One region of the Alkalibacterium putridalgicola genome, then DNA from elsewhere that is predicted to be linked to it. Evidence: predicted binding sites of a transcription regulator. Region 1 holds the regulator's gene; each other region holds the start of a gene.

Region 1 (10,032 bases):
TTTTCCTTGTGTGGAAACGGACCTCTATTTGTGTTAAATTACTAGTATTGTATATAACAAACAAAGGATGACTTTAATGGATCAAATCACTTTAAATAAAAAAGCGGCAACACGTATCATCATACTTTTCCTGCTTGTTCAAGTCCTGGCAGGGGTCATTCCTGTCTTTCTACCTGAATCATTAGGAACGATAGGATTTTTGACACCGTCACTCGTCCTCTTCACTCTAGGTGCGGTCGGTATGATAGCGATCGAAAAAAGATTTCATATGCATTTTCCATTTGAAAAACCTCTAAACAAGCAGAAGAAAGACGTTCTGCTATGGGGGATCGCCGGTATCTTTATCGCCCTCTTTGCACAGAACCTGGCGAGCATCGTCGAGGTCCAGTTGCTGGGATCACCGATGGAGTCTCAGAATACACAAATGCTTGTCGAAGTGGTCAGAAACTACCCTGTCTTCATCCTTCTCATAGGAGTGGCCGGGCCGGTCATGGAAGAATTCGTATTTCGAAAAGCGATTTTTGGGATGCTCATTGAAAAAACTGGCGGTATCGGTGCAGCGGTCATCAGTTCACTATTGTTTGCTTTCGTCCATTTTGACGGTCTGCTACTTGTCTATTCATCCATGGGGTTTGTATTCTCCTGGCTTTACTTCAAAACCAAGAATATCTGGACACCGATCATTGCGCATTGTCTGATGAATACCCTGGCCGTAATTGCGAACCTATATTTCCTCTGATCATGACTAATTTTCCCACGTAGAAAGGATCCACTATGACAGAAAAACAGCTTAAACTACAAATCGTTTTTAAATATGTATTCTTTGCACTTTTCCTCTTCTTCACCATTGACTCGGTTTCATCAAATGGGTGGGGGTTCTTTTCCTATCTGTTTGCCCTTTTTGCAACAAAGGACTTTGTGAACGGGACACGTTTGGCGCAAGCCTATTACAACATCAAAAAAAGTAAGAGATAACTAAAAGCGTACCCGCTCTAATCAAGCGGGTACGCTTTTTTAATTTCAATTTAGATAATAAAATCATTCAACGGTTCATCCGGGTCATCTGAATTTTCCAGATCCTGATAGTAATTGATAAAGTAGATCAGTGTCTGCAGCTCATTTGTCAAATCAACATTATGGACGCGGATATGTTTAGGCACCGTCACACGGATCGGCGTGAAATTCATGATACCTTTAACTCCACCTTCAACCAGCTGGTTGGCCATATCCTGAGCGATTTCTGAAGGGACTGTTATGATGGCCACATCGATTTGCTGCAGGTCGAGCTGTTCTACCATTTCATCTATGGAGTAGATCGGCACACCTTGATGGATCGTTCCGATCAGTTCATCTTTGACATCAAATCCGGCACTGATGCGGATATTATTATTGCGACGGAAATTATAGTTCAGTAACGCCTGTCCCAAATTACCTACACCGATCAGGGCAACGTTGGTCAGTCTATCCTGATTCAGCGTTTTACTGAAAAAGTTCATTAACGCTTCAACATCATAACCATAACCTCTTTTACCTAGAGCACCGAAATATGAAAAGTCGCGTCGGATCGTTGCGCTGTCCACTTTTACGGCTTCACTTAACTTGGCAGATGAGATGCGTTCCTTGCCTGCTTCATATAAAAACCTCAAATAGCGATAGTACAGCGGCAAACGTCTCGCTGTCGCTTTAGGTATTTTCTTTTCAACCATCATTCATTCTCCTTATCCGATTTTAAATTAACTTTAGTTTAATCATTATAAATTACTGTTTATTCAGTCTTTGTGCATTCACAAACTATAAGTAATATGCCACTTTCTATTATAGCATTAATCTTACTAAATAAAAGTAAAATAGCCTGAATTCTAAGAATATTCATAAACTTTGGAGTACATCTAAATTGTATATATATGAACGTTAAAACGATTAGTGAGCAATCGTACATGATAATAGCTGATTCTTAATTGAGAATGTGATTCACAATATAATCTTATATCACTGGACTCCTGTATTGTTATCTGCTGTATGTATGCTAAACTATTAAGAGATGAATTAAGGTAATTTTTATGAAAATGAGGATACTAACATGATACTTTTACAAACTGAAAAAATTTCGCGTTATTTCGGTGCAGATAAACTGTTCGATAATGTCTCCATTGAAATCAAAGACAACGCACGTATCGGTCTGGTCGGAAGGAACGGTGCCGGCAAAACGACCCTGCTTGAAATATTATCCGGTCGGGAAGAACCGGATTCCGGAAATATCCACAAGAAAAAGGATATCACCATCGGTTACCTTGATCAGTACACAGGACTCGACTCCTCGCTGACGATTTGGGATGAAATGATGAAAATCGCCGAACCACTGCTTGATATGGAACAACAGATGCGCGACATCGAATCGCAGCTGAGCGATCCAGCCCTTGAAAAATCGGGCCGTGACTATGACGAACTGCTTAAACGCTACGATACCCTGCAATTGACTTTTCATGAAAAAAACGGCTATGGGATCGAGAGCGAGATCCGTTCCGTCCTTCATGGCTTCAGGTTTTATGAAGAAGACTATGACACGCCAATACAAAATCTGTCAGGCGGACAGAAAACACGCCTAGCCCTTGCCCAGCTGCTTTTAGAGAAAAAAGATTTGCTGATTCTGGATGAACCGACCAACCATCTGGATATCGATACGCTTTCCTGGCTGGAAACGTATCTGCAGAACTATTCCAAAGCCCTCCTGATCGTTTCTCACGACCGGTACTTTTTAGACAAGGTGATCAACGAGGTTTACGAAGTGAGCAGAGGGTCCGTGGATTATTTCCCGGGCAACTATACGAATTATCTGAAATTAAAAGCAGAAAAAATCAAACGTGAATGGAAGGTCTTTGAGAAACAGCAGAAAAAAATCGCTAAACTCGAAGATTTTGTCGACAAAAATATCGTACGTGCCTCAACCACAAAACGGGCACAGGCTCGCCGAAAACAGCTGGAGAAAATGGACCCTTTATCCAAGCCGCAAAATGACGAAAAAAGCGCCCATTTCCAGTTCCAGACAGGTAGAGAATCGGGACAGATCGTTCTGCAGACTGACGATTTGACCATCGGATATGAAACCACTGCTCTCTCGAGTCATATCGATCTGGACATCCGAAAAGAGGAGTCGATTGCTGTCGTCGGACCCAATGGGATCGGAAAAACGACACTGCTGAAAACGGTCAATCAGATGATCCCCGCTCTTGGCGGTAATGTTTCATACGGAGCAAAAGTCGATCTGGGATATTATGATCAGGAACAGAATCTGTTGAATAATAAGAAAACGGTATTGAATGAAGTGTGGGACGACCATCCTAGTCTCCCGGAACAGACGATACGAACATTGTTAGGTTCTTTTCTCTTCAGCGGTGATGATGTCGAAAAATCCATCGCCTCTTTAAGTGGTGGCGAAAAAGCGCGTGTGGCTTTAGCCAAACTGTCCTTGGAAAAGAATAATTTCCTGCTTTTAGACGAACCAACCAACCATCTGGACATCGATTCAAAAGAAGTCCTTGAAAACGCCCTTATCGATTATACAGGCACTTTGCTGTTCGTCTCTCATGACCGTTACTTTATTAACCGTCTGGCCACAAAAGTCATTGAGTTGAACGAGAATGGCGCTGATGTCTATCTTGGGGACTACGATTATTACCTTCAAAAGAAAGCCGAGCTCGAAGCCCTGGAACAACTGACGTCTTCTGAAAAAGAAGAGGAAGACGGACAGAGTGATTCTTCTCCTTCAACCACGAAACAATCGTTTGAAGCACAGAAAGAGAATCAGAAGAATCAGCGGAAGCTTGAACGTGCTGTTCAAGCTATCGAAGATGAACTCGAAGAACTGGAAGAAAAGATACAGTCTGTCCAGGAAGCCTTGAGTGAACCGGAGATATCCAATGATTTTGAAGAGCTCGAACGTCTCGCCAAAAAAAATCAGGAACTGCAGTCCAAGCAAGAAACCTTGCTTGAGGAATGGGAAGAAAAACAGCTCGCCTTGGACGATTTGAATTAATTGAAAAAGCAGCAGATCAGGATGTAACATCTCCTGATCTGCTGCTTTCATTATTTTCTGATCTTTTATTGGTTTTTATGTTTAGAGAGTGCCCTTCACAGCTCCGCAATCTCCTTAAAGGTCACTCTCTGGTCATTTGTGTGACCTTTATTACTTCGTAAATCTCGTGAAGGGCACGCAATTGTCTTTTCCGTGACCTCCACTGCTTCCTAAATCTCGTGAAGGGCACGCAATTCACTTTTCCGTGACTTTCACCGCTTCCTAAACTTCTCGAAGGGCACGCATTTTCCTTTTGCGTTACCTCCACTGCTCCTCACTCTTCACGAAGGGCACGCGATTCACTTTTGCGTTACCTCCGCTGCTTCTCACTCTTCACGAAGGGCACGCAATTGTCTTTTCCGTGACCTCCACTGCTCCTCACTCTTCACGAAGGGCACGCAATCGTCGATAAATATAAAAAGACAGCGATGTATCAGAAAATAGCTGATACATCGCTGCTGAAAATCAGTTAATATAGATAATCTACCTTATACTGATAATCCTGGTCTGCCGTTTAGTGAAAAATCGGCGTAATTATTGTTTTTAAGCTGAACATATGCAGCAGCGCCGATCATTGCGGCATTATCTCCGCACAATTCGAGCGGCGGGATAAGCAGTTCCACATCGGTCAGTTCTTCAGACACTGCTTTCTCCAAAGCGGTGCGCAGGCCTTTATTGGCAGCCACTCCCCCAGCCAGGATCAGCTGTCTGACATTTTTCTCCTTGGCTGCCCGTATCGTCTTGTCGACAAGTACATCGATCACAGCAGCCTGAAAACTTGCGGCCAGATCATTGGCGTTGATTTCCTCATTTTTCTGCTTCGCATTATGGACGGTATTGATGAACGAACTTTTCAATCCACTGAAACTGAAATCGAAATTATCATCCTGGATCATTGCTCGCGGAAATTCATACGTATCTTTCCCTTCATGAGCCATCTGATCGATATGTTTACCGCCTGGGTAAGGCACACCCAGCACGCGCCCGATCTTATCGTATGCTTCACCGGCGGCATCATCACGTGTTTCTCCGACGATCTCATAAGAATCTTCAGACGCCATATAGAGAAGCTCCGTATGCCCTCCACTGACGACTAAGGACAGCAGCGGGAATTCAAGAGGCGTGACTAACTGGTTTGCAAAAATGTGGCCTTTGATATGATTCACGGCGATCAGCGGCAGATCGTGAGCAAACGCAATAGCTTTCGCCGCATTCACACCGATCAAAAGAGCGCCGACTAAGCCGGGACCTTCAGTGACCGCTACAGCATCGAGATCCTCATAAGAGACTTCGGCCTTTTCCAGTGCTTCTTCAATGATCAGCGTGATCTGCTCGACATGGTGCCGGCTGGCGATTTCCGGGACGACGCCGCCGAACCGCTGGTGACTTTTGATCTGCGAAGCGACAATATTTGATAGAATCGTCTGTCCGTTTTCGATAACGGCCGCACTTGTTTCATCACAACTTGTCTCTATCGCTAATATCAGCTTCTTTTCCATTCTCTTCCTTCTTTCTCATTCTGCATTTCATAACGAGCGCATCTTCCCCCGGCTCAGTATAATAGCCTGTTCTAGACGAAATCACATCGAAGTGATTCTTCCTGTAAAAGGTCCGTGCCTTTTTATTGGACTTTCTGACCTCCAGAAAGATCGCTTCGACCCCTTTTATCCGGCATTCTTCTTTGAACCGCTTAAGTAAAGCACGGGCGATTTTCTTCTTCTGAAATTTTTTAGATACCACGATCGTATATATTTCAGCTTCATCCAGAAGCAGTTTGCCGCCAATGTAACCGACAAGCTGTCCATCCACTTCCGCGACGAAAAACACCAGATCCTCTCTGCCTAAGGTTTCCTTATACTGCTTGTACGTCCACGGTGCACCGTATCGGAAGGACTGATCGGCAATGTCGTAGAATCGCTCGTAATTTTCTTCATTGAAATCATACCGCCGTATGATCGGCTGTATTTTCTTCCTGTCCTGATCATTCTTCATAGATCGACTCTTCAGTGGGATCAGCGAGCGGACGGACCATTTCGAGTGCATCTTCATGGTCTCTTGCATAATATCCTTTTTTCACTCGGCCTTCTTCAAAGCCAAGGGTACGATACAGACTCTGAGCAGTATCGTTGGATACTCTCACTTCCAGTGTCACTTTTTCAATACCCTCTTCCTGTGCGAGTCGAATAATTTCTTTCAGTAAGTACGTTGCTATGCCTTTTTTCTCATAGGCAGGAATCGTAGCTATATTGGTGATATGAGCTTCCTGTGTCACGAACCAGGCACCTACGAAGGCGACCGGTTTGTCATCGTCATATATGACGATATAGAAAGCATTTTTATTATAGCGGATTTCATGCAAAACGGCTGTACGATTCCAGGGCGTCAGGCCATTATAACAAAGGCGTTCGATCTGAAGGATACCATCGACGTCTCCCTCATCTGCTATCTTTGCTTTTAAAAAATGCTCGTCAGAGAGACCATAAAAAGGCTGGTGAAGTTTTACTCGGGTTGAAATGGGTAAAAACGATTTAGTCGTTGACTTGGCTACTCTTTCAGATATCCATTCCTTAAAGTTTTTCAATCCACCCGCCTCCTTGTTTAAAGTCAGGATGTGCCTCCATCCAGTTCTGTTCTGCCTCTGCCAGCTTCAGATATTCCGGTTCAAATACATGTTTGTTTTCAGGTTCACGGTTTTTCCCGCGTTCTGCCAGGACGCTTGCGCGAGCAAAATGTCGGCTGGAAGGCAGTTCGATCAGTCTTTCTCCACATTCTTCCTCGAATAACTCCATATGTTTGAGTCTGTCTTCACCCAGCAGCTGAAGGGGACCATCCAGCTGTTTTAAGTATTTCGCCCACTGCTCTGCTGAGATGTGGGTGTCTTTTTCCACCTGGACAAGCGTATTGTCCTGATACTGATACAGGCCTGTATATATATTGCCGCGTCGTGCATCAAACAGCGGTATACAATACGAACCTTCTATCTGAGCTCCGTTTGCGGCCAGGACTTCCAGGCTGGACACGCCGACAAGTTCGATATCCAGACTAAAGGCAAGAGTCTTGGCGACCGTAACTCCGATACGGACGCCGGTATAAGATCCCGGACCTTTAGCCACGACGATGCGTGTCAGATCTTTGGGTCTCCATTCCGCTTCTTTCATCATTTCCTCGATCGCCGGCATCAGCTGAATACTGTGATTACGTTTCACGTTGACTGTCCGTTCGATGATCAATCGGTCATCATCGAGCAAAGCGACAGACATTAACTGGTTAGATGTATCTATAGCCAATATTCTCATTCTTAGACTCCTCTGGTCATCAATCTATTTAGATTAAGTTTAGCACAATCTGACGCCTTTGAGAAACGATTCCGACGGGATACAGCCATATCTTTTGCAAAAATTTATTTCGCATCATACAATAAAAGTGAACAAAATTCGACGAAGAAGGAGCGAGTGTATATGACTGATGAAAACAAAGAAAGTTTGAAGCATAAAGCAGAAGGTGCCAAAGACAAGGCAGTCGGAGCAGCCAAAGACGCTTACGGTGGCGCAACCGATGACTTAGGAAAGCAAGCTGAAGGCAAGGCCCAGAAAGCTGAAGGTCACGCACATGAAGCTGTTGGCGAAGCCAAAGAAGATGACAAAAACCGTAGATAGGTTTCAACTACTCTCCATCCTTAACTGTCTAAGGATGGAGTCCTTATTTCCATAAAGTATCCAAGGAGGATCGACATGAGCAGAATTTTAATAACGGGGGCGACGGGCACGATCGGTACCAATCTGACCAGACACTTGAAAGGAAAACACGATTTGGTGCTTGTCGATATCGATTTTTCATCCTTTCCGGAAGACTTGAAACAGGGTGTTGAGATCATTAAAGACGATCTCATTGAGTTGGAGGCCTGGGATGGGTTGCTTGATGATGTCGAGTATGTCATTCAACTTGCCGCTAATCCGGATCCAGACGCTGATTTTTACGACGAACTGGTTGGTTTGAACTATGTGCTGCCGCAGAACCTTTATAAAAAGGCATTGGAAGCATCCAACTTGAAACGGATCATTTTTGCCAGCTCCATCCACGCCAGCGATGCCTATCCGGATAACGTCCAGGTCAAGACAACAGACCAGCCACGACCGGATGATTTATACGGTGTTTCAAAAGTGTATATCGAGGCCCTGGCAAGCTACTATGCCTTCAATAAAGGTATCGAGTCCATCGGTATCCGCATCGGGGATTATAAATCAGATGATTCAGAGCTGGATCCTGACAGCGACTTTAACGGCATGGCTATGTATTTCTCAGCCAGGGATATGAATCACCTGATCGACCGTTGTCTGGAGGCAGAGCTTCTTGAACCGTATCTGCTGGTCAATGGTATTTCAAATAATACCTTCCCTCGTCTGGACATACATTCTGCCAAAGTGAAACTGGGCTATGAACCGCAGGACAACGCCTTTGAAAAGCTGAATAAGTTATAATACTGATCAATCAAGTAGGAGGTAAATGATTAATTTATTTACCTCCTACTTGATTGCTTTATTTTAGAAGGTATCCAGAGTTCTATAAACTAACCTCACACTTTGTACGAATTTTTGAGAACAGATGATTTCTTTTGTTAACTCATGCCTATTGTTTGAATGACTTCCTAAAAAATAGGCCGTGTTTTAGTAACTGGCTCTTTTTGAAAGACCCGAGCTGCTAAAAGATGCCTCTTCTTTTAATAACTTTTTTGAGAATCCGGTGTGAGTTACTAAAAGAGCTCCCTTCTTTTAGCAACCCAGAGCATATTGGCATTTTAGTTACTAGAAGATAGCCCTTCTTTTCATAACTCCCGCATGAAAACAGAAAGAGTTGATAAAAGATGCTCTCTTTTCTATCAACTCTTCTTTTATAAGAAATTGAGTTCATAGAACTACGACCTGGTAATATAAACTCGATCTCTTTTTCTATCAAGTTCAGAGAAGTTTCTCCTTCATCGAGCAGAGATCAGCTTTAATGCGGTCCTGATCAGGCAAGGCTGCCTGATGATTCATTATATTTCTTTGCCGCTTGCGTTTCTTTCTGTTGTTTAAAGTATCTTAGCATTTCGTTATGTATTCATTCGAAGGTTTGTAGTGGACTTTCACCACCAAGTTGTCGCCCATGCCGGGCGCACCAGTAAAAAAACGTCAGCTCAAATGAGCCGACGTTTTTTCTATGTGCTTTCCCGTTCGATGTGTTTTGTAGACATAATAACGGTTTTGGTCACATCACGATCCTCTTCGATCCGTTCCTGCAGTAGATCGATCCCGCTTATGCCCATCTCTTCGGTGTAGACCTTCACAGTGGTCAATGCCGGAGTGATGTACTTTGCCGTGGAGATATCGTTGAAGCCGATGATGCTGACCTCTTCCGGCACCTTGACATTCTTCTCGTACAAAGCTTTTAGACAGCCGATAGCGATCGCATCATTTGCCGCAATAAAGGCAGTGGGACGCTGGTCTCCTTCAAGCGTCTCCAGAGCATCGAGCATATTGCGCTTGCCGTCCTCTACCCGAAACGCGCCTTTGAAAAAGTAGGCTTCTTTATAAAGTTTCTTGCGCTTGAGATATTCTCTCACATATTTTTCGCGCGGATCGACCCATTGGCCAGTCCCATCACTGAAAGATTCTTCTCCGCCAATGAAACCGATCTTCGTATGACCCTTTTCAAGCAGATAATCGATATTCCTGCGCATCGCTTTTTTAAAATTCACGACCACACTGTCGACTTCTTCCTGGGGAAGATGATCCACAAAACACAGGGGGACATTATGACGCATAAGCTGTTTCACTTGTTTATGACTGAATTTACCTATCGCCAGGATCCCAGCCAGATCAGCTTCCTCTATAAAGTCACTTTGTTTGTAAACACGGTTATAGGAATAGCCTAATGCTTTTGCCCGTTTCTCTGCACCCAGACGGATCGACATGTAATAGACA
Region 2 (10,032 bases), 500 kb from region 1:
GAAAAATCCGCTTGTTCAGTGTCTGTTATTTATTTCTGAAGAAGAAATGGATATTTACGCTGATAAGTTCAGTCATTTCAGATTTGTACGCTGGTATAAAGAGGGGATAGACGTGTTACCTGCAGACGGATCGAAATATCTGACTATAAAGATATTAGCTAATCATATGGGGATAAATCTGAACGATGTCATAGCTTTCGGTGATGGCATGAATGATATTGAAATGATCAGACATGTAGGTACAGGAATTGCTATGGGAAATGCAGAAAAAGAAGTAAAAGATGTTGCAGATAGTGTAACAGAATCTAATGAGAATAATGGCATTCCCAGTGCTTTACGTAAAATGAAGTACATTAAATAATAAAGTTGCCAATATAAATAAATCAAAAAAATCAAAAAAAGAATCAAAAAAAGAATGTTCAAAATAAAATTTACTCTGGACAAATAGATTGAAATAAGTAATAATATAAAAGGACATTCTTTTTGGGGGTATAGCTCAGTTGGGAGAGCGCTTCGCTGGCAGCGAAGAGGTCAGCGGTTCGAGCCCGCTTATCTCCATAATTTTTTAAGAACTGCAGAACAAAACACACGTTTTTGTGTTTTGTTCTGCAGTTCTTTTTTTATTCCGACAGCTTATTAGTGTTCGATCACAGTCGGTGCAGCTGGAATTAACAGACGACTTCACTAGAAGATAAGGTACAATCGCGAAGTACCGGTAATTGAATTAAAGTTTCAAATATATTTATTGAAACGCTTACATTTTTAGTATATAATCTACACTTACAGTGAAATATGAGAATGGAGGCGATGAAATGCTGACAGATAGACAGGTAGCTGAACTGAAAGCACTTATGGAAAAACATAAGAATAGTAAAGAGTCACTTCGAATCGCCGATGTAACCAAGGTGATTTATCCCGTTGATAAGTACAAGAAGCAACATAAAATTAAAAGTTAAACTTAAAATCAGAGAACTAAAAGATATGCCTTAAAGTTAAAGCATAAAAATCAATTTTAGATTTTTTAAAGTTAAGCCAAGGTAAAGATTTCCTGTTACTATGCAGAATCTACACACATTTTACTTAATTTGAAATTCTAGTGTGGTATTTTGTTGTTGAACAGTATTCCTTTCAGCACAGAGCTATGCTAAGATATAACTAAACATAATCGGAAAATTATTACTATGTTGAGCTCCCCTCTAGAATGGTTGCTGAAAATTCAGATGACCATAACCACTTTTAAATGAATATTTCTATTAGATTGATAAAAAAACTATCTTCATCTATTGAAAAGTGGTATATTAGTATACGACATTATTTTAAATATCTACAAAAGCATTATGGTGTTAAGTCAAGAGAATAGATTAAAAATGACAACCTATTTTCATAAAAAAGGGTACACTGAACTAAACCGCCACGTATTCGAAAATACGTTCGGTTTATATCTTCGGATAGTCGTCCTTAAGAAATAGTTTCTCTTAAGACTCCATCGCCTCCGATCTTGCGATATAGAGTTGGTGATCGCTTAGGAGTGCAAACACCAGACGCACTAATTTTCGTGCAGTTAAGACGAGGGCTCGTTTGTGTTGTGTTTTCGGTACTTCTTTATATTTTTTCTGGTAATAGGCTTCATACTCAGGAATATATCGTCTTACAGAGTTGGCAGCTTGAACTAAGTAATAACGTAAATAACGGTTTCCTGACTTAGACATTGGTGTCTTTTCTTTTTGATAGTTACCAGATTGATGTTTTGGCCAATAAAGACCAGCGTATTTTGCCAATTGAGCTTCGTGGTTAAATCGGTCGATTTGACCAACTTCAGCGATAATGCCTGCGGCATAAACAGGTCCAATGCCTGGAATGCTTAACAATGTTTTGGCGCTATCGATGGTTTCCATAATATTCTCAATAGCTTTATCAATGATTTTTATTTCTTGTTCAAATCCACGTATAACACGCATTTGAACACCTAGATTGATATCAATACTGTCTTGTGCTAGTTTGCCTAAGCGATAAGAGTCTGAGACAGATTTTCTAATGACTTTAGCTAATTTGACAGGATCTTTAAAGCGTCCTCGCCCAAACTTTTGAAGTAAAGCAGCTAGCTCAACGCTATTCATTGTCCGAATCTCAGCCATTGAAATATCGCCATTCATTAATTGAATCATCGTTGAACTAAACACAGAGGTGCTTATATTTTCAGCTTTTAAGTCACTCGAAAGAGTGTTGCACTTGTAATAAAGATTTTCCACGTAGTGCTGCTGGGCTTCGGTCATCTGACGAATCAACTGATAGCGTGTACGAGTAAAACGTAGTAGAGCAACGAATTTTTCCTCTCGTGGTTGAGTTTTCGTATGCTTTCCAGTTGTCAAAAACTCAGCAATGATTTGGGCGTCTAATTTATCATTCTTTTCTTCTGTCCAGACTTTAGAAAAACGATGAATAACCCGCGGATTTTCTACAATGGTTTCAACGTTAATCAGTTTCAACTCTGGATCATTTGAGAAGAATAAGGACGGATGCATACTGTATTGACCAGTCGCTTCCATACCTACAAGTATTTTGTCAAAATTCAACTCCTCGTGAAAGCGAAGGATTTGGTCTTTAATCATTGTGGCGCCTGACTCACTATTCGCTACTGTCTCTTGCCAAAGAATCGTATTGGTATCATCTTCACGTAAGAGAAAACAAGCATCAAGCTTCGCTTTACTTACGTCTAAACCGACAAATAATTTCATGGAAGGGTTCCCCCTTTCGTTATAAATTTGGAAGGTAAGCTTGGTCACTCCGGGCTATCCCTGTAACACAATGCGTGCCTTAACCTCGCGCATAAGTATTTAACTCGTTTCTTGTGTAGCTGCCAAAACCGAAGGTTTCCTAAGACCAACGGACACAAGAACCAAGCCATACAGCTTATGAGTAAATAGTCTCAACATTGTGACGGGAAGCATGCTTAATGAGTAGTCGAACTACAAGGAGAGGAAAGCTTCATCCCATTTAGAACCATCTTCCATCTAGTTCTATTTTACACAGAAACAGCACGGAATGACCAAGCGATAACCAAGATATTTAATTATCAAAGAACTAAAGTGAATGGATCATCAAAAGCGACTTTTTGAAATTTTTCTCCCCCATGGGGGAGAAAGCTCCATTCTTTCAAACAGTTAATCAATCAACTAAGTTAAGAACAATTCTTAACTACAAACTTATTATACGAGGAGAGGACTTGATGAACTTAGAAAATAAATCATCTCAAATAGAATTTACAACGGCTTCTCAAACATTAAAGTATGGATTTTTTTGGTTTATTGCTTTCTTTTTCGCTATTCTGGCTTTTCTATTTAATTCACCGGAGGAAATACTGGAAGGGCAAATCGTTATACTCCTGTCTCCTTCAAATTTAGTAACAGATTATTTTGCTATATCAAACGTCGGAGCAACACTTTTCAATTCAGCAATATTAACAGCTCATTCAATATTGATCATTAAAATGTCAAAGGCAAGGATCAATGGAGCTGTCATTGCCGGCGTATTAACAGTTGCTGCTTTTTCCTTTTTTGGTAAGAATCTTTATAACTCTACGCCGATAGTTTTAGGTGCTTTTGCATATGCATGGTCAACTAAAGCACCGGCTGAACATTCATTACTTGCTGCATTGTTTGGTACTGCTTTAGGCCCACTTGTTAGTGAGATCTCATTTAATATCGGTCTATCCTTGTTGTCCGGTATCTTCTACGGATACCTAGCCGGCTTTATTGCCGGCTATATTATTCCTCCTTTAGCTCATCATATCGTTAAATTTACTAAGGGCTTTAGTGTTTATAATATAGGATTTACATGCGGTGTTATAGGTACCTTATTCGTTTCTATTATTCGTAGCACAGGGAGAGAAGTAGAGCCGGTATCGCTCTTATCTTCCGGTCATAATGAACCTTTCATCATCATTTTTCTTGTTTTATTCTCAATTATGATGATCACTGGGCTTCACTTTAATCATTGGACGTTAAAGGGATACGGAGAATTGCTGCAACATTCCGGTCAGCTTTCAACTGATTTTCTTGATCTGAATGGTTTTAGCATTACTTTGATCAATATGTCATTACTAGGATATCTATCCCTGGGCTATGTTCTGTTTCATGGCGGAGAATTAAATGGACCAGTTATAGGTGGTATCTTAACTGTGGTCGGTTTTGGAGCTTTTGGTAAACATATCAGAAATGTCATACCTATCCTTATAGGAGTGACTTTGATGGGATATTTGAACAATTATGACATGAGTTTAACAGGAGTAGTCACTGCAGGGTTGTTTGGAACAACCATTGCCCCGATAGCTGGAAGATATGGCGTAGTGATCGGTATGTTAGCTGGAGCGTTCCATTTAAGTATTGTAAGTAATACAGACACTCTTCATGGCGGGATAAATCTTTATAATAATGGCTTTTCTGGGGGATTCGTTGCAGCAATAATGATTCCCATATTGGAGGCTTTCCATTATCATAAGGAAAAAAGGAAGGAACTTCGAGAACCAGTGGATCCAGCAGATGAGATGAAAGGCGAGTCATAATTAGAGAACCAGAATAACTGGGATAAGAAAGGTAGACAAAAACCGCGTTCCCGGTTCAGCATGCATACTACATGCTGAACCGGGAACGCGGTTTTTTAACGAATATTGATAAATAAGCAGGCAGAGTCTATACCGGAGTATATTGTTCTATTCTGCTGATCCTAATACTTCCAAATCATCAGGGAGGGCTAAAGGGTTATCTGGATCGATGTGGTCATAAAACATGACGCCGTTCAAGTGGTCAATTTCATGTTGAACCACAATGGCAGGAAAGTTCTTCAAACGTTTTTTCTGTGTGTTGCCGTCAATATCGACATATTCAACTTTGATACGTTTATGTCTGGGGACATATCCCGGCACTTCCCGGTCCACAGACAAGCATCCTTCTCCTTCTGACAGGCAAGTCTGCTGAACAGAATGACTGACGATCTTTGGGTTGATCAATACCCCGCTGAATTCGGGTTCAGACTCTTCGGGATCATCAGAAGGAACATGAACGGCGATCATGCGCTTGGAAACATTTACTTGCGGAGCCGCTATACCGACTCCTGGTCGTAATTCATATTTTTCAGCTGTTTCAGGGTCCTGGCTGTTCTTTAAAAATTCCAACATTTTATCTGCCAAATCTTTTTCTTCATCAGTCAAGGGAAGAGTCATTTTACCCGCTACTTTACGTAAAGTAGGGTGTCCTTCACGTATAACATCATTCATGGTCAACATTTTCATTTCCTCCTTAAGCAAGTTCACTAGTATTTTAACAGTTTTTCCTAATTTCTGCACCTTTATTATTAAATTTATAAAAATAGCTGATAAGTTATGTTTGTTTATTAAGAGTGATGGATTTCACATGATAATTTTTCTGAAAAATCAACTGGTACACTTTTTTTTTTTCGGGTCTTTTATATAACAGTTTTTTTCCCTGTATTACTTTATTAAAATAAATTTTAAAATCTCATCATTCCAGAGAGTATAACAGTAACGTTGTGCTTTGTATCACAATGACCCGACAATCCTTTTGTGCCGGTATTTCTTCCCGGTCAATTAAGACGCTATCGCTTGCATTTCACTTAAAAAAATGATAAATTGGAAAAGGAATAGATAAAAATGTAACAGTCAAAAAGCGCTGTAACACTTAATTATATAAAGAGAGAGGAATGGGTAATCTATGGCAAAGCAACCAGTTGATTACGAAGCATTATTAAGTTCGATCGAAGCTTCGTTTCCGATGGTTCAAATATTAGATAAAGATGGGAACGTTGTTAACAACGACATCATGCCGGATTTATCTGATGATGAATTAGTAGAATTAATGACAAGAATGGTGTGGTCACGAGTCCTTCACGACCGCTCAATGGCGTTAGCTCGTCAAGGAAGATTAGGTTTCTATGCTCCAACAATGGGACAGGAAGCTTCACAGCTAGCAAGTCATTTCGCATTCAAAAAACAAGATTGGCTATATCCGGGATATCGTGATATTCCACAATTGATTCAACACGGCTTATCAGTATCCCAAGCATTCTTATGGTCAAGAGGACATGTGGAAGGCAATAACTATCCTGAAGATTTACATGCAATGGGTCCTCAAATCATTATCGGTGCACAGTATATCCAAGCGATGGGTAATGCAGTAGGACAGAAACTGGCTGGAAAAGAAGATGAAGTAACCTTCACTTATACTGGTGACGGCGGATCTTCACAGGGTGATGTATACGAAGGTATGAACTTTGCCGGTCGTTACAAAGCACCTATCGTCTTCTTCATTCAAAACAACGGCTATGCTATTTCCACTCCTCGTGAGAAACAGTCCGCTGCTAATACGCTGGCTCAAAAAGCTGCTGCTGCTGGTATCCCTGGAATCCAGGTCGATGGTATGGATCCATTGGCAGTATATGCAGTAACTAAGCAGGCACGTGAATGGGCTGCTTCAGGTAATGGTCCAGTACTGATCGAAACGATCACATCCCGTTTCGGACCACACTCAACATCTGGTGATGATCCAACGCGTTACCGTGAACAAGAATCGTTCGATTACTGGGAACAAAGAGATCCGCTTATTCGCTTCCGTAACTTCCTGAAAGAAAAAGGACTATGGACTGACGAAAAAGAAGAAGAGCTGATCGAAAAAACTAAAGAAGAAATCAAACAAGCTGCCAAAGAAGCAGATCAAGCTCCAAAAATGAAAGTTTCAGAATTCCTGAAAAACATGCACGGCGAGCCTGGTCAGAATATCGTTGAGCAGATCGAGAAATATGAAGCAAAGGAGAGTAAATAATCATGGCGAATCTTACAATGATTCAAGCGATCACGGAAGCCTTAGATCAAGAAATGGCTCGTGATGAAAAAGTCCTGGTATTCGGTGAAGACGTAGGTAAAAACGGCGGTGTTTTCCGTGCGACTCAAGGTCTTTTTGATAAACACGGTGAAGACCGTGTCAATGACACTCCGCTTGCTGAATCTGGAATCGGCGGTATGGCATTTGGTTTAGCTGTTCAAGGCTTCCGTCCAGTAATGGAAATCCAGTTCTTCGGATTCGTTTTCGAAGTCATGGATTCAATTGTTGGTCAAATGGCGCGTACACGTTACCGTACAGGCGGCAAATTAAACTTGCCAGCCGTAGTTCGTTCACCATTTGGTGGCGGTGTTCACACACCAGAAATGCACGCAGACAGTTTAGAAGGTTTGATGGCTCAGTCACCAGGACTTAAAGTCGTTATCCCTTCAAACCCATACGATGCTAAAGGGTTGCTAACTTCAGCTATCCGCGATGAAGATCCTGTTGTATTTCTTGAACACATGAAATTATACCGTTCATTCCGTGATGAAGTTCCTGAAGAACAGTACACGGTCCCTCTAGGAAAAGCGGGAGTTGCTAAAGAAGGTTCTGACGTTACTGTAGTAGCCTACGGTTATATGGTACGTGAAGCACTTAAAGCTGCAGAACAGCTGGAAAAAGACAATGTATCAGTTGAAGTACTTGACCTGCGCACAGTCTCACCAGTTGATTATGAAACAGTAGTTAAATCTGTTGAAAAAACTGGCCGTATGGTTATGGTTCAGGAAGCTCAACGTCAGGCCGGTGTCGGAAACACTGTTATTTCTGAAGTTTCTCAGCGTGCTATTCTTTCATTAGAAGCACCTATCGGCTTCGTTTCTGCCCCTGATACGGTATATCCATTTGGTCAAATCGAGAACACCTGGTTACCAAACGCTAAAGATATTACTGCAGCAATCAAAGAAACAGTTGAATTTTAATTAACGTTAACTGTCAGTACTGAATGAACACATTCAAAGTAAAATCATTTTAGAAGGGAAGAAAATTACAATGGCTTTTACATTTAAACTCCCTGATGTCGGGGAAGGCATGGCTGAAGGAGAAATCGTCAGCTGGTTAGTTTCTGAAGGAGACACCATCGAAGAAGGCGATTCTATTGCTGAAATCCAAAACGATAAATCAGTTGAGGAACTAGCCTCTCCAGTAGATGGAACGATCAAGAAATTCTTGGTAGAACCAGGAACAGTCGCTTCTGTAGGTGATCCTATTGTTGAGATCGATGCTGAAGGACACGAAGGTGACAGTGAGGATTCAGAAGAAGCAGCAGAAGAAACAGCTGCTAAATCAGAAGTATCGTCTGAAGAAGCTAAAGCCGGCGCTGAAAAAACAGATCCGGCGCAATCAGAAGCAAGTGTTTCTGATGATGTTGTTAAGACTGCTGATTCTAACAAACGCGTTCTTGCCATGCCGTCTGTCAGACAGTATGCACGTGAAAAAGATGTTGATATCAGCCTTGTAGAAGCATCAGGCAAAGGCGGGCGTACGACACGCGACGATATCGATAACTTCCTTCAAGGTGGCGGACAAGCTGCAGCTTCTCAAGAAACAGCTGCTACTGAAGATAGCTCACAGAGTGAAGCTAAAGGAACGACTTCTGCGGTTTCCACTAATGTCAAACCATTTAAATCTGGTCGTTCTGATGAAGAAACCAGAGAAAAAATGTCAACGACCCGTAAAGCAATTTCAAAAGCAATGGTCAACAGCAGCTTGACGATTCCATCTGTATCATTGTTTGATGAAGTAGATGTAACGAAATTGATGGCACACCGTACGAAATTCAAGACGATTGCAGCTGAGCAAGATGTTAAATTGACTTTCTTGCCATATGTTGTTAAAGCGATCATCGCTGTCATGAAGAAATTCCCGGCACTTAACTCATCTATCGATGATACGACTGATGAAGTTGTTTACAAAAACTACTTCAACATCGGTATTGCTGCGGATACTGATCAAGGACTTTATGTTCCGGTTGTTTCAGATGCTGATAAGAAATCAATGTTCAACATCGCTTCTGAAATTTCAGAACTAGGCGCTAAAGCACATGAAGGCAAATTGAAATCAAGTGATATGGCAGACGGATCGATTTCAATTTCTAATATTGGTTCAGTAGGCGGCGGTTGGTTCACGCCGATCATCAACCATCCAGAAGTCGCTATTTTAGGTGTTGGACGTATCGCTAAAAAAGCAATCGTAAATGACGAAGGAGAAGTCGTTGCTGCTCCAATGCTGGCATTGTCGTTAGTGTTCGATCATCGTGTTATTGACGGTGCAACAGGTCAAAAAGCCATGAACGAATTAAAACGTCTGTTGGCAGATCCTGAGTTATTATTAATGGAAGGATAAGGTGAATCATAAATGGTAGTAGGAGATTTCGCAATTGAACTGGATACAGTAGTTGTCGGAGCTGGACCTGGTGGATATGTGGCAGCTATTCGTGCCGCACAAATGGGACAGAAAGTCGCTATTGTAGAGAAAGAATTTATAGGTGGCGTATGCTTGAACGTTGGATGTATTCCTTCAAAAGCATTGATCACTGCTGGACATAAGTATCAGGAATCACTTGATTCAACAGTATTCGGTGTTACTTCTAAAAATGTTGAAATCGACTTTGCGAAAACACAGGAATGGAAAAACACTCAAGTCGTCAATAAACTGACTAAAGGTGTTGAAGGCCTTCTTAAGAAGAACAAAGTAGAGATCTTACGTGGGGAAGCATTCTTTAATGACGAGAATACAATGCGTGTCATGGGAGAAGATAGTGCGCAAACCTATTCCTTCAACAATGCGATCATCGCAACAGGCAGCCGTCCAATCGAAATTCCAGGATTTAAATTCAGTGACCGTGTTTTAGACTCTACCGGTGCATTGAATCTGACTGAGATTCCTAAAAAAATGGCTATCGTTGGCGGTGGATACATCGGTTCTGAATTAGCGGGTGTCTATGCCAATTTAGGTACTGAAATCACGATTCTTGAAGGTCTTCCTTCAATCTTGAATGGTTTCGACAAAGACATGGTCAAGCTTGTAGAGAAAAACTTCAAGAACCGCGGAGTAGATATCATTACTAACGCAATGGCTAAAGAGTCAACTGTTACAGATAACGGCGTAACTGTTAAGTATGAAGCTGATGGAGAAGAAA
Region 3 (10,032 bases), 760 kb from region 1:
GCAGCAGAAGTTTGTCTTCATCACCAAAGCGGGGTATATCAAGCAGACGCTGGTTTCCGAGTATGCACCGAAACGGACGTATCGTTCCCGTTCCGCAACAGCGATCAAGTTAAAAGGGAAAACGGATGAATTGCTGTCCGTGTATCTGATCAATGACGAATCACTCTATGATGTATTCTTAGTCACCCAGCTGGGATTCGGCCTGCGCTATACCTTGCCTGAAGTTTCGACCGTGGGTGCCAACGCCAGTGGTGTGAAGTCCATCAACTTGAAGAAAGAAGATCAAGTGGCCGGTGGACTCATCTTTGATCCTTCTGAAGGAAACAAGAGCGTCCTGATGGTCACTCACCGCGGATCTGTCAAGCGGATGAATGTCGCAGATTTCGATGTTATTTCACGAGCCAAACGCGGCCTGCTGGTATTAAGAGAACTGAAAAACAAACCTCACCGTATGGCGCTGATGATCGATATCGAACAATTGGATGCTGAATGGACCATCGTGACGGATAAAGGCAATGATTTCACAGTCAGAGCGAAAGATTATGCCTTCAGCGACCGGTACAGCAACGGTTCATTCATTTTAGACGAAGATTCCGACGGCGTACCCGTGGATGCGTATAAAGAAAGCATCGTGCGGATAGAGGAAGAAAAAGAAGTAAAATAATCGAACGAGGTAGATAGGAAGGCCCGCATTCCCGGTGGATGCGGGCCTCTTTTTGATGTGAGACCGAGAGAAAATGTCCCTATGTGGAACTGGAAAGTGTTCACTGATGAACCGTTTGAGTCGCGAGTGAGACATTTCAAGGATAAATGTGTCCACTCGCGTCCGTGAGATTAGGTGAGTACGACATCTCGGCAGGAAAAATGTTCACTGAGGAACCGTTTGAGTCGCGAGTGAGACATTCCAAGGGAGAAAGTGTCCACTCGCGTCCGTGAGATTAGGTGAGTACGACATCTCGGCAGGAAAAGTGTTCACTGAGGAACCGTTTGAGTCGCGAGTGAGACATTCCAAGGGAGAAAGTGTCCACTCGCGTCCGTGAGATTAGATGAGTACGACATCTTGGCAGTAAAAGTGTTCACTGACGAACCGTTTGGGTCGCGAGTGAGACATTCCAAGGGAGAAGGTGTTCACTCGCGTCTGTGAGATTAGATGAGTACGACATTTTGGCAGTAAAAGTGTTCACTGATGAACCGTTTGGGACGCGAGTGAGACATTCCAAGGATAAAAGTGTTCACTTGTGAATCTTAGAAATCATGAGTGAACACTTTCCTGTATAAAAATGATGAACAGGTGTTTTTCGTTAAGATAATCGGGATGTGAAAAGAACATAAATACTTGATGAAGATTCTGTCCAGACTGCTCCAGGTTCATACGGTAACGAAGGGAATCAAAAAAAGGCTGAACAGAAAAATCCATTCAGCCTTTTTTGTTTGATACCACTCAAGCCCCGGCTAACTTTTTTAGTTTTTTGAGATCGTCATTATCTCCGAGGGCGATAAGTGTCTGGCCGGGTTTCAGTAGATGATCTTTTGTCGGATTAAAGACGATGCCATCATCCTCTTTTTCCTTAATGGCAATAATGATCAAATCAGTCTGTTCCGGAATATTAGCCTGCATCAGTGTTTTGTTACTGATCGCTGAAGAAGGTTGGATCACCACTTCATTTAAGTTCAGATCGATCTTTCCTGAGTGAGTGATTGTGTCTAAGAATGCAATAACTGATGGTTTCAGCAGCATGGAAGCCATACGGTGTCCGCCGATTTCATTCGGAGAGACCGTTTTGTCTGCTCCGGCTCGAATCAGTTTTTCATGCGAATTATGAGTAATAGCACGGGCAACAATAAGCAAATCAGGTTTTAGCTGACGTGCCGTAAGTACGGTGTAAAGATTGTTTGCATCACTATTCAGTGCGGCTATCAATCCTTTGGCACGATGGATCCCAGCTTTTTCAAGGACCTCATCTTGAGTCGCATCCCCTTGAAAGGCTATGACATTATCATATTCTTTAATGGCTTCTAACTTGTCTTCCTCAAATTCGATAACTACGAACTCTACATTTTCCCGCTCTAGAGACTGTATAATGTGCTGACCTGTTTCGCCAGCACCACATACGATGATATGATCGTTTAAATCGGCAAGCCGATCTTTCATTTTTTGTTCCCTCCAAACTTCCTGCAGCGTACCTCCAAAGAAAAAACTGATCAGCTGTGAACCGGTATACCCAAGGGTCCCCAAACTGAAGAAAATCAGGATAATGGTAAAGAGCTGAGCAGGTACAGTCAATGGTACAACTTCCTGGAAGCCAACTGTGGATATAGTTATCACTGTCATATAGAAGGCATCCATTAAACTGATATCAAGCAACAGATAATATCCACCAATGCCTATCAGAATAATCGCTACCAGCAAATATAATATATATAAGGTTCGTTTATGCTGCTGCATATATTCAACTCCTTGAGAGATAAGCGAAATCTAACTCTACTCTATTATTTTATCACTTAAAGCAGGAAAGATATAGAGGATTCGCTTATGAAGTCATGAATATAGATAAAAGGGAGGGCGGTTTAACTTCACTAAAAAAGTACGTACTGAAAAAGTGACGAAAACAAAAAAGAAGAGACCGGCAATACCTGTCTCTTCTTTCTTGTTCTTCTTTTCTTATCCTTTATAGGCGTCTCGGTAAACTTGAGCAAGTTCTGTGACTAAAGGTAATTTAGGGTTAGCTGTTGTACATTGATCTTCGAATGCACGGTCAGCCATAGCGTCGACAACTTTCTCAAAGTCTTTTTTATCTACGCCATTTTCTTTGATACTCATTGGAATATTCAGTTCTTTGGCTAGATCATAGATTGCTTTGATCAGACTTTCTACGCCTTCTTCGGTTGTGCTGGCAGGCAGGCCCAATGCTTTAGCGATTTCTGCATAACGTTCATCCGCAATGAAGTGTTCATATTTAGGAAACGCGACGAATTTTGTCGGTTTCTTCGCATTGTAGCGGATGACATGCGGCATCAGGATGGCATTTGAACGGCCGTGAGCGATATGGAACTGTGCTCCCAGTTTGTGAGCCAGACTGTGGTTGATTCCTAAGAATGCATTGGCGAAAGCCATACCTGCAATAGTTGAGGCATTATGCATTTTTTCTCGTGCTGTTTCATCAGCGCCATTCTTGTAGGCGGTAGGCAGATGCTTGAAGACTAACTGGATCGCTTTAATGGCCAATCCATCTGTATAGTCGTTAGCCATATTGGAAACATAAGCTTCGATCGCATGAGTCAGTACATCCATCCCGGTATCAGCTGTCACGACAGGAGGGACGGTCATAACAAATTGTGGATCGATGATCGCAACGTCCGGAGTCAGCTCATAATCAGCCAGTGGATATTTGGTCGATGTTTCTTTATCAGTGATGACTGAGAATGATGTAACTTCTGAACCCGTTCCTGATGTTGTCGGGATGGCTACAAATTGAGATTTCCCGCCCAGTTTAGGGAACTTGTAAACACGTTTTCTGATATCCAGGAATTTTTGTTTGATGCCGTTGAAATCTGTATCCGGCTGTTCATAGAATAACCACATACCTTTAGCAGCATCCATAGGTGATCCACCGCCTAAAGCAATAATGACGTCAGGCTGGAAAGCAGCCATGGCTTCTGCACCTCTCATCACGGTTTCCTTTGAAGGATCCGCTTCGACGTCAGAAAAGATCTCACAGTGGACATAATCCGGACGGTTTCTCAAGTGATAGAGGACACGATCGACATAGCCGAGCTCGACCATCATCGGGTCAGTCACAATAAAGGCCTTCTTGATGTCTGGCATTTTAGCAAGGTATTGAACAGAGTTACGTTCGAAATAAACTTTTGGTGGAATCTTGAACCACTGCATATTGTTTGTACGTTTGGCACGTTTCTTGACATTGATCAGATGCATGGTACCGACATTTGTTGACACAGAATTCCCTCCGTATGAACCACATCCAAGAGTAAGAGAAGGGATGTAGGCGTTATAGATATCTCCGATGGCGCCTTGACTTGAAGGTGCATTGACGATGAGACGGCCGGCTTTCATGCGGCGGTCAAATGCCTGAATGACGTCATCGTTGTGAGAGTGGATGACAGCTGAATGTCCCAATCCACCGTAAGCCAGCATTTCTTCGGCCCGTTTGATGCCTTCTTCAGAACTGTTTACTTTATAGGCTGCAAGTACCGGGCTCAGTTTTTCTCTTGATAGTGGATATTTTTTACCCACACCAGCGTATTCCGCAATGAGGATCTTCGTATCCTGTGGTACTTTGATACCTGCCATTTCGGCGATCTGGTAGGCTGAACGCCCGACGATAGCTGCATTCAACTGACCTTCTTCTGAGACCATCAATTGTTCGACTTTCTGTCTTTCTTCATTGTTCAGGTAGTGACAGCCGTTATCTGTCAACTCTTTTTTAACGTCAGAGTAAATTTCTTTATCCACGATGACTGCTTGTTCAGAGGCACAGATCATGCCGTTATCGAATGTTTTTGATAAGATCAGATCGTTAGTGGCACGCTTGACGTTTGCTGTTTTTTCTATATAACACGGAACGTTACCAGCACCCACACCTAGAGCGGGTTTCCCTGAACTGTAAGCAGATTTGACCATGCCAGGTCCACCGGTAGCCAGGATCGTGGCGACACCGTCATGTTTCATCAAGGCCTGTGTTGCTTCAAGTGAAGGCTTGTCGATCCACTGGATGCAGTTTTCAGGTGCACCTGCTTTGACGGCTGCTTCATATAAGGCACGGGCAGCTGCAGCACTCGATTTTTGAGCAGAAGGGTGGAAAGCAAAGATGATCGGGTTTCCTGTTTTGATCGCGATCATGGACTTGAAGATCGTCGTTGATGTCGGGTTAGTGACGGGGGTCACACCAGCGACCACTCCGATAGGTTCAGCGATCTCGACCGTTTCTTCATGTTTGTTCTCGTTGATGACACCGATCGTTTTATCTGATTTAATGCTGTGATAGACGTATTCAGAAGCAAAAAGATTTTTGATGATCTTATCTTCGTAAACGCCGCGGCCCGTTTCTTCGACAGCCATTTTAGCCAGTGTCATGTGCTGATCCAGTCCTGCCAGCGCCATCTGCTTGACGATTTCATCAACTTGTTCCTGATTTAATTCATACATTCCTTCTAATGCTTTCTGTGCTTTCGTGACTAACTGATCGATAGTCTCGTTCACATTCGTTTCTTTTTTGTTTTTTTCTAAAACCTTTACCATAATCATTTCCTCCTATAGTTAGTGAAGTATTGAGCAATACACTTTAAAAATAAAAGCCTTTCTCATATTTAATGTTGTGGGCCCTGAAAAAGACAGTATATTCTAGAAACAAAGCGATTGAACTTTTTTCACTTTTTTACCACAAACCTAGAGTACCATAGTGAATTCGCTTTCGCAAAGAGGAAAATGTGTCCATATTGTTACAGATTACACAAATCGATAAAAACGTTGATTTTAAAGTAAAACGTCATATAATGTTCATTGATTCACTTGTATATAGTGAGTTAATGTGATACTATGAACTTGTCGAAATTGATATACACACAAAGGAGAATTAATTATGGAAAAACAGCGTACCGAAGAGTTTTCTCTTGAATCCATTTGGAATGGTTTCACAGGCAAGACTTGGAAAGAAGAAATCGATGTTCGTAACTTTATTCAAAGTAACTACCACCCATACGACGGCAACGAATCCTTTTTAGAAGGTCCAACTAAAGAAACAGAAAAATTGTGGGACCAGGTCATGGACCTCAACAAAAAAGAACGTGAAGCTGGCGGCGTACTGGATATGGATACCCATGTCGTTTCTACCATCACTTCTCACGGTCCTGGCTACTTGTCTAAGGACATGGAGAAAGTTGTCGGTTTCCAGACAGATGAACCCTTCAAACGTTCACTCCAGCCATTCGGCGGCATCCGCATGAGTGAAATAGCAGCTGAGTCTTATGGTTATGAAGTGGATCCTTTCCTGTCACATGTATTTAGAGACTGGAGAAAAACACATAATCAGGGCGTTTTCGATGCCTACACACCTGAAATGCGTAATGCCCGCCGTACAGGGATCATTACAGGACTTCCTGATGCTTATGGCCGTGGACGTATCATCGGCGATTACCGTCGCGTTGCCCTTTATGGTTTAGATCGTCTGATAGCTGAAAAAGAAGCAGACAAAACTAACACAGATAAAGCAATGATGAACGAAAAAATGATCAGAAAACGTGAAGAGATCAGTGATCAGCTGAAAGCTTTACATGAGCTGAAAGAACTGGGTAATATTTACGGTTTTGATCTTTCGCGTCCTGCTCAAAATGCTAAAGAAGCATTCCAGTGGTTGTACCTTGGATATCTTGCAGCGGTCAAAGAACAGAACGGTGCTGCAATGTCATTGGGACGTACATCAACATTCTTAGATATTTATATTGAAAGAGATCTTGAAAATGGAACGATGACTGAAGTGGAAGCACAGGAATTAGTGGATCACTTTGTCATGAAACTCCGTCTGGTCAAATTTGCCCGTACACCAGAATATAACGAACTGTTCTCAGGGGATCCAACTTGGGTAACCGAAGTGATCGCGGGTGTCGGTTTAGACGGCCGTCACATGGTCACTAAAAATAGCTTCCGTTTCCTGAATACTTTAACAAACTTAGGACCAGCTCCAGAACCTAACTTGACTGTTTTATGGTCAACAAAACTGCCTCAGTCATTTAAAAATTACTGCTCACGCGTTTCTATAGAAAGCAGCGCGATCCAGTATGAAAACGATGATATGATGCGTGAAGAATGGGGCGACGACTACGGAATCGCCTGCTGTGTGTCAGCTATGCCTATCGGTAAGCAAATGCAGTTCTTCGGTGCCCGTGCCAACTTGGCTAAAGCCTTATTATATGCCATCAATGGCGGTGTGGATGAGAAATCTAAAGCACAAGTTGCACCTGAATTCCGTCCGATCACTTCTGAGTATCTTGATTATGATGAAGTCACTGAAAAATATGACCAGATCCTTGACTGGTTAGCTGAAATGTATATCAACACATTGAACATCATTCACTACATGCACGACAAATACAGCTATGAAAGTCTTGAAATGGGCTTACATGATTCAGACGTTGCCCGTACGATGGCTACAGGTATTGCCGGATTCTCAGTCGCAGTGGACTCACTTTCAGCTATCAAACATGCGAAAGTCAAAGTCATCCGTGATGAAGACGGACTTGCTGTAGACTACGAAATCGAAGGCGACTATCCAAAATATGGTAACGATGATGATAGAGTCGATGACATTGCTGTTGAACTGCTGAAAACATTCATGAACAAAGTCAGACAGTTCCCAACTTATCGTGATGCAACACACACAACATCTATCCTGACGATCACATCAAACGTTGTTTACGGTAAGAAAACAGGTAACACACCTGACGGACGTCGTGCCGGCGTGCCATTCGCACCTGGTGCCAACCCATTACACGGTAGAGATACGAACGGTGCTCTGGCAAGTTTGAACTCCGTTGCCAAATTGCCTTACAAAGAGTCACTGGACGGCATTTCAAACACCTTCTCGATCGTACCAAAAGCTTTAGGTAAAGAAGACAGCGTTCAGCAGAACAACCTGTCAACGATGCTTGACGGTTACGTGAAAACAGGTGGACACCACTTGAACGTCAATGCCTTGAACCGTGAAACACTTGAAGATGCGATGGAGCATCCTGAAGAGTATCCGCAACTGACGATCCGTGTGTCCGGATACGCTGTAAACTTCATCAAACTGACGAAAGAACAGCAAATGGACGTACTGAGACGTACATTCCACGACTCATTATAAGAAAAGCAGTTTAAACTTTATTAGGGGGAAGTAATAATGACAGATTCACCAATAGGCTATGTACATTCAACAGAAAGCTTCGGCTCTGTTGACGGACCTGGGATCCGCTTCGTAGTGTTCATGCAGGGGTGCCGTATGCGTTGTGAGTTCTGTCATAACCCTGATACCTGGAATATGGGCGGCGGCACACCTTACGCACCTCAGGAACTTCTGGATCAAGCATTGAAGTATAAGAACTACTGGGGAGAAGAAGGAGGGATCACCGTCAGTGGCGGTGAACCGCTCATCCATATCGATTTTCTGATCGAATTTTTCAAACTGGCGAAAGAAGCAGGCGTCAGCGTCTCTTTAGATACCTGCGGGCAGCCGTTCACGTATGACGAGCCTTTCTTCAGTCGATTTGAAGAATTGATGAAGTATACGGATCTTGTCCTGATGGATATCAAGCATATCGACAACGAGATCCATAAGAAATATACGATGCATTCCAATACCAGTATTTTAGACATGGCGAACTACCTGTCCGAAATAGGTAAACCCATGTGGCTGCGACACGTGCTTGTTCCTGAACGTTCAGATTTTGATGAGCACTTGGAACGCTTGAGTGAGTTTATTGAACAGCTGGACAGTGTGGAAAAAGTGGAAATACTGCCTTACCACCGTCTGGGCGTTTATAAATACGAAGAACTGGGTATCCCCTATAAACTGAAAGATATCGATCCTCCTACGGCTGAACGTGTTGAAAATGCCAACCGTATTTTGAAAACACATAAATATCAGACGCAAAATTAAGTCGAACGTGCCGGCTGTGTCCATAGTGAGTCATTCACTTGGTACAGCCGGCACGTTTTTTCATTTATTGAAATTTCATGGGTTTTACTATATTCTATAAGAAGAGAATGCAAAACAAAGGAGAATGACAGTGAGTAAAATATTGATTTTTGGACATCAAAGTCCAGATACAGACGCCATCACATCAGCAATAACTTTTTCCTATCTGCAGAATGCCTTAGGAAAAGAAACAGAAGCTGTTGCTTTAGGAAAAACAACAGCGGAAACACAGTATGCATTGGATTACTTCGAGGTTGAGACACCTCGCGTCGTGACCACAGTGGCACAGGAAACACCGGAAGTTATGCTGGTCGATCATAATGAAGCACAGCAGAGTGTTCCGGACATTGAGAAGGTTAAAGTCCTGGCTGTTGTCGATCATCACCGTATTGCCAACTTCCAGACGGCCAATCCGCTTTATTATCGAGCCGAACCGGTCGGCTGCACGAACACGATCATCCTTAAGATGTTTAAGGAAAATAACATCGACGTCCCTAAACATATTGCCGGATTGATGCTTTCAGCAATCATTTCAGATACGTTATTGTTGAAATCACCAACCTGCACACAAGAAGACGTGAAAGCAGCAGAAGAATTAGCAGAAACCGCTGGCGTGGACTTGGAAGCTTACGGTAAAGAACTGCTGAAAGCCGGTACGGATACTTCAAGCAAAGATGCCGACATGATCCTGAACGACGATGCGAAGAACTTCCCAATGGGCGGATTGACTGTACGTATTGGTCAGGTAAATGTCGTGGACGTGGATGATATCCTGGACCGCAAACAGGAACTGCTCGATGAAATGGCAGCTCAATCCGAAAACAATGAGATAGATCTATTTATCCTTGTAACCACCGATGTATTGAACAGTAATTCAGTTGCTCTTGTTTATGGAGAAGAGAAAGCTCAAGTAGCGCAGGCCTTTAATAAAGAGCTGAAAGACGACACGCTTATGCTTGAAGGTGTCGTATCAAGAAAAAAACAAGTCGTACCACCGTTGACTGTAAAATTCGGTTAATTGGAGATGTAAATAAAAAATGGTCGTCCTCAAAACGAGGACGACCATTTTTTTATGCATCATATATATGAAGAGCAGGACAAGCTGGGGCAACAAACATAGCGATATATCGCTCATCTCGTAAAGAAGCAGAGGAGATTGCCCAGCTTCGAATGAGAATGATTAGATTAGATGCAGGACACGTCAAATGTCTGTTTATTGAGACTGGACATCTGCTGGGAAAACGAGCCAATACCGTTTTTCGTTAACCAGTCAAAGCGCAGGTCATCGTCATAAAGCGTGACTGTATCACCGATTTCAATATCTTCGTCCACTTCGATA

What was found. Region 1 encodes Rex, which represses fermentation and respiration genes when NADH is low (regulators of the CRP and FNR family bind a similar motif). Its sites were predicted from a motif close to TTGTGAANTANTTCACAA; they were not measured.
Region 2: pdhA (pyruvate dehydrogenase (acetyl-transferring) E1 component subunit alpha) is a predicted target of Rex. The motif match lies at 5,543-5,560, and genes of this name have one in related genera.
Region 3: adhE (bifunctional acetaldehyde-CoA/alcohol dehydrogenase) is a predicted target of Rex. The motif match lies at 5,458-5,475, and genes of this name have one in related genera.

What each region holds. Positions count from the first base shown of each region.
Region 1 is NZ_CP162615.1:2,145,387-2,155,418, forward strand. It holds gene AB4027_RS10185 (lysostaphin resistance A-like protein) at 77-739, shown strand; gene AB4027_RS10190 (YdiK family protein) at 775-975, shown strand; gene AB4027_RS10195 (redox-sensing transcriptional repressor Rex) at 1,026-1,706, opposite strand; gene AB4027_RS10200 (ABC-F family ATP-binding cassette domain-containing protein) at 2,081-4,033, shown strand; gene tsaD (tRNA (adenosine(37)-N6)-threonylcarbamoyltransferase complex transferase subunit TsaD) at 4,561-5,571, opposite strand; gene rimI (ribosomal protein S18-alanine N-acetyltransferase) at 5,531-6,064, opposite strand; gene rimI (ribosomal protein S18-alanine N-acetyltransferase) at 6,054-6,653, opposite strand; gene tsaB (tRNA (adenosine(37)-N6)-threonylcarbamoyltransferase complex dimerization subunit type 1 TsaB) at 6,640-7,368, opposite strand; gene AB4027_RS10225 (CsbD family protein) at 7,531-7,728, shown strand; gene AB4027_RS10230 (NAD-dependent epimerase/dehydratase family protein) at 7,804-8,550, shown strand; gene AB4027_RS10235 (LacI family DNA-binding transcriptional regulator) at 9,267-10,032, opposite strand, start outside.
Region 2 is NZ_CP162615.1:1,644,066-1,654,097, reverse strand. It holds gene AB4027_RS07790 (Cof-type HAD-IIB family hydrolase) at 1-361, shown strand, start outside; tRNA gene AB4027_RS07785 (tRNA-Ala) at 486-558, shown strand; gene AB4027_RS07780 (hypothetical protein) at 813-956, shown strand; gene AB4027_RS07775 (IS110 family transposase) at 1,476-2,735, opposite strand; gene AB4027_RS07770 (DUF1576 domain-containing protein) at 3,227-4,561, shown strand; gene def (peptide deformylase) at 4,709-5,281, opposite strand; gene pdhA (pyruvate dehydrogenase (acetyl-transferring) E1 component subunit alpha) at 5,727-6,833, shown strand; gene AB4027_RS07755 (alpha-ketoacid dehydrogenase subunit beta) at 6,836-7,813, shown strand; gene AB4027_RS07750 (dihydrolipoamide acetyltransferase family protein) at 7,884-9,236, shown strand; gene lpdA (dihydrolipoyl dehydrogenase) at 9,249-10,032, shown strand, end outside.
Region 3 is NZ_CP162615.1:1,382,167-1,392,198, reverse strand. It holds gene parC (DNA topoisomerase IV subunit A) at 1-664, shown strand, start outside; gene AB4027_RS06515 (TrkA family potassium uptake protein) at 1,442-2,446, opposite strand; gene adhE (bifunctional acetaldehyde-CoA/alcohol dehydrogenase) at 2,663-5,260, opposite strand; gene pflB (formate C-acetyltransferase) at 5,601-7,862, shown strand; gene pflA (pyruvate formate-lyase-activating protein) at 7,899-8,654, shown strand; gene AB4027_RS06495 (manganese-dependent inorganic pyrophosphatase) at 8,785-9,711, shown strand; gene AB4027_RS06490 (alanine racemase) at 9,879-10,032, opposite strand, start outside.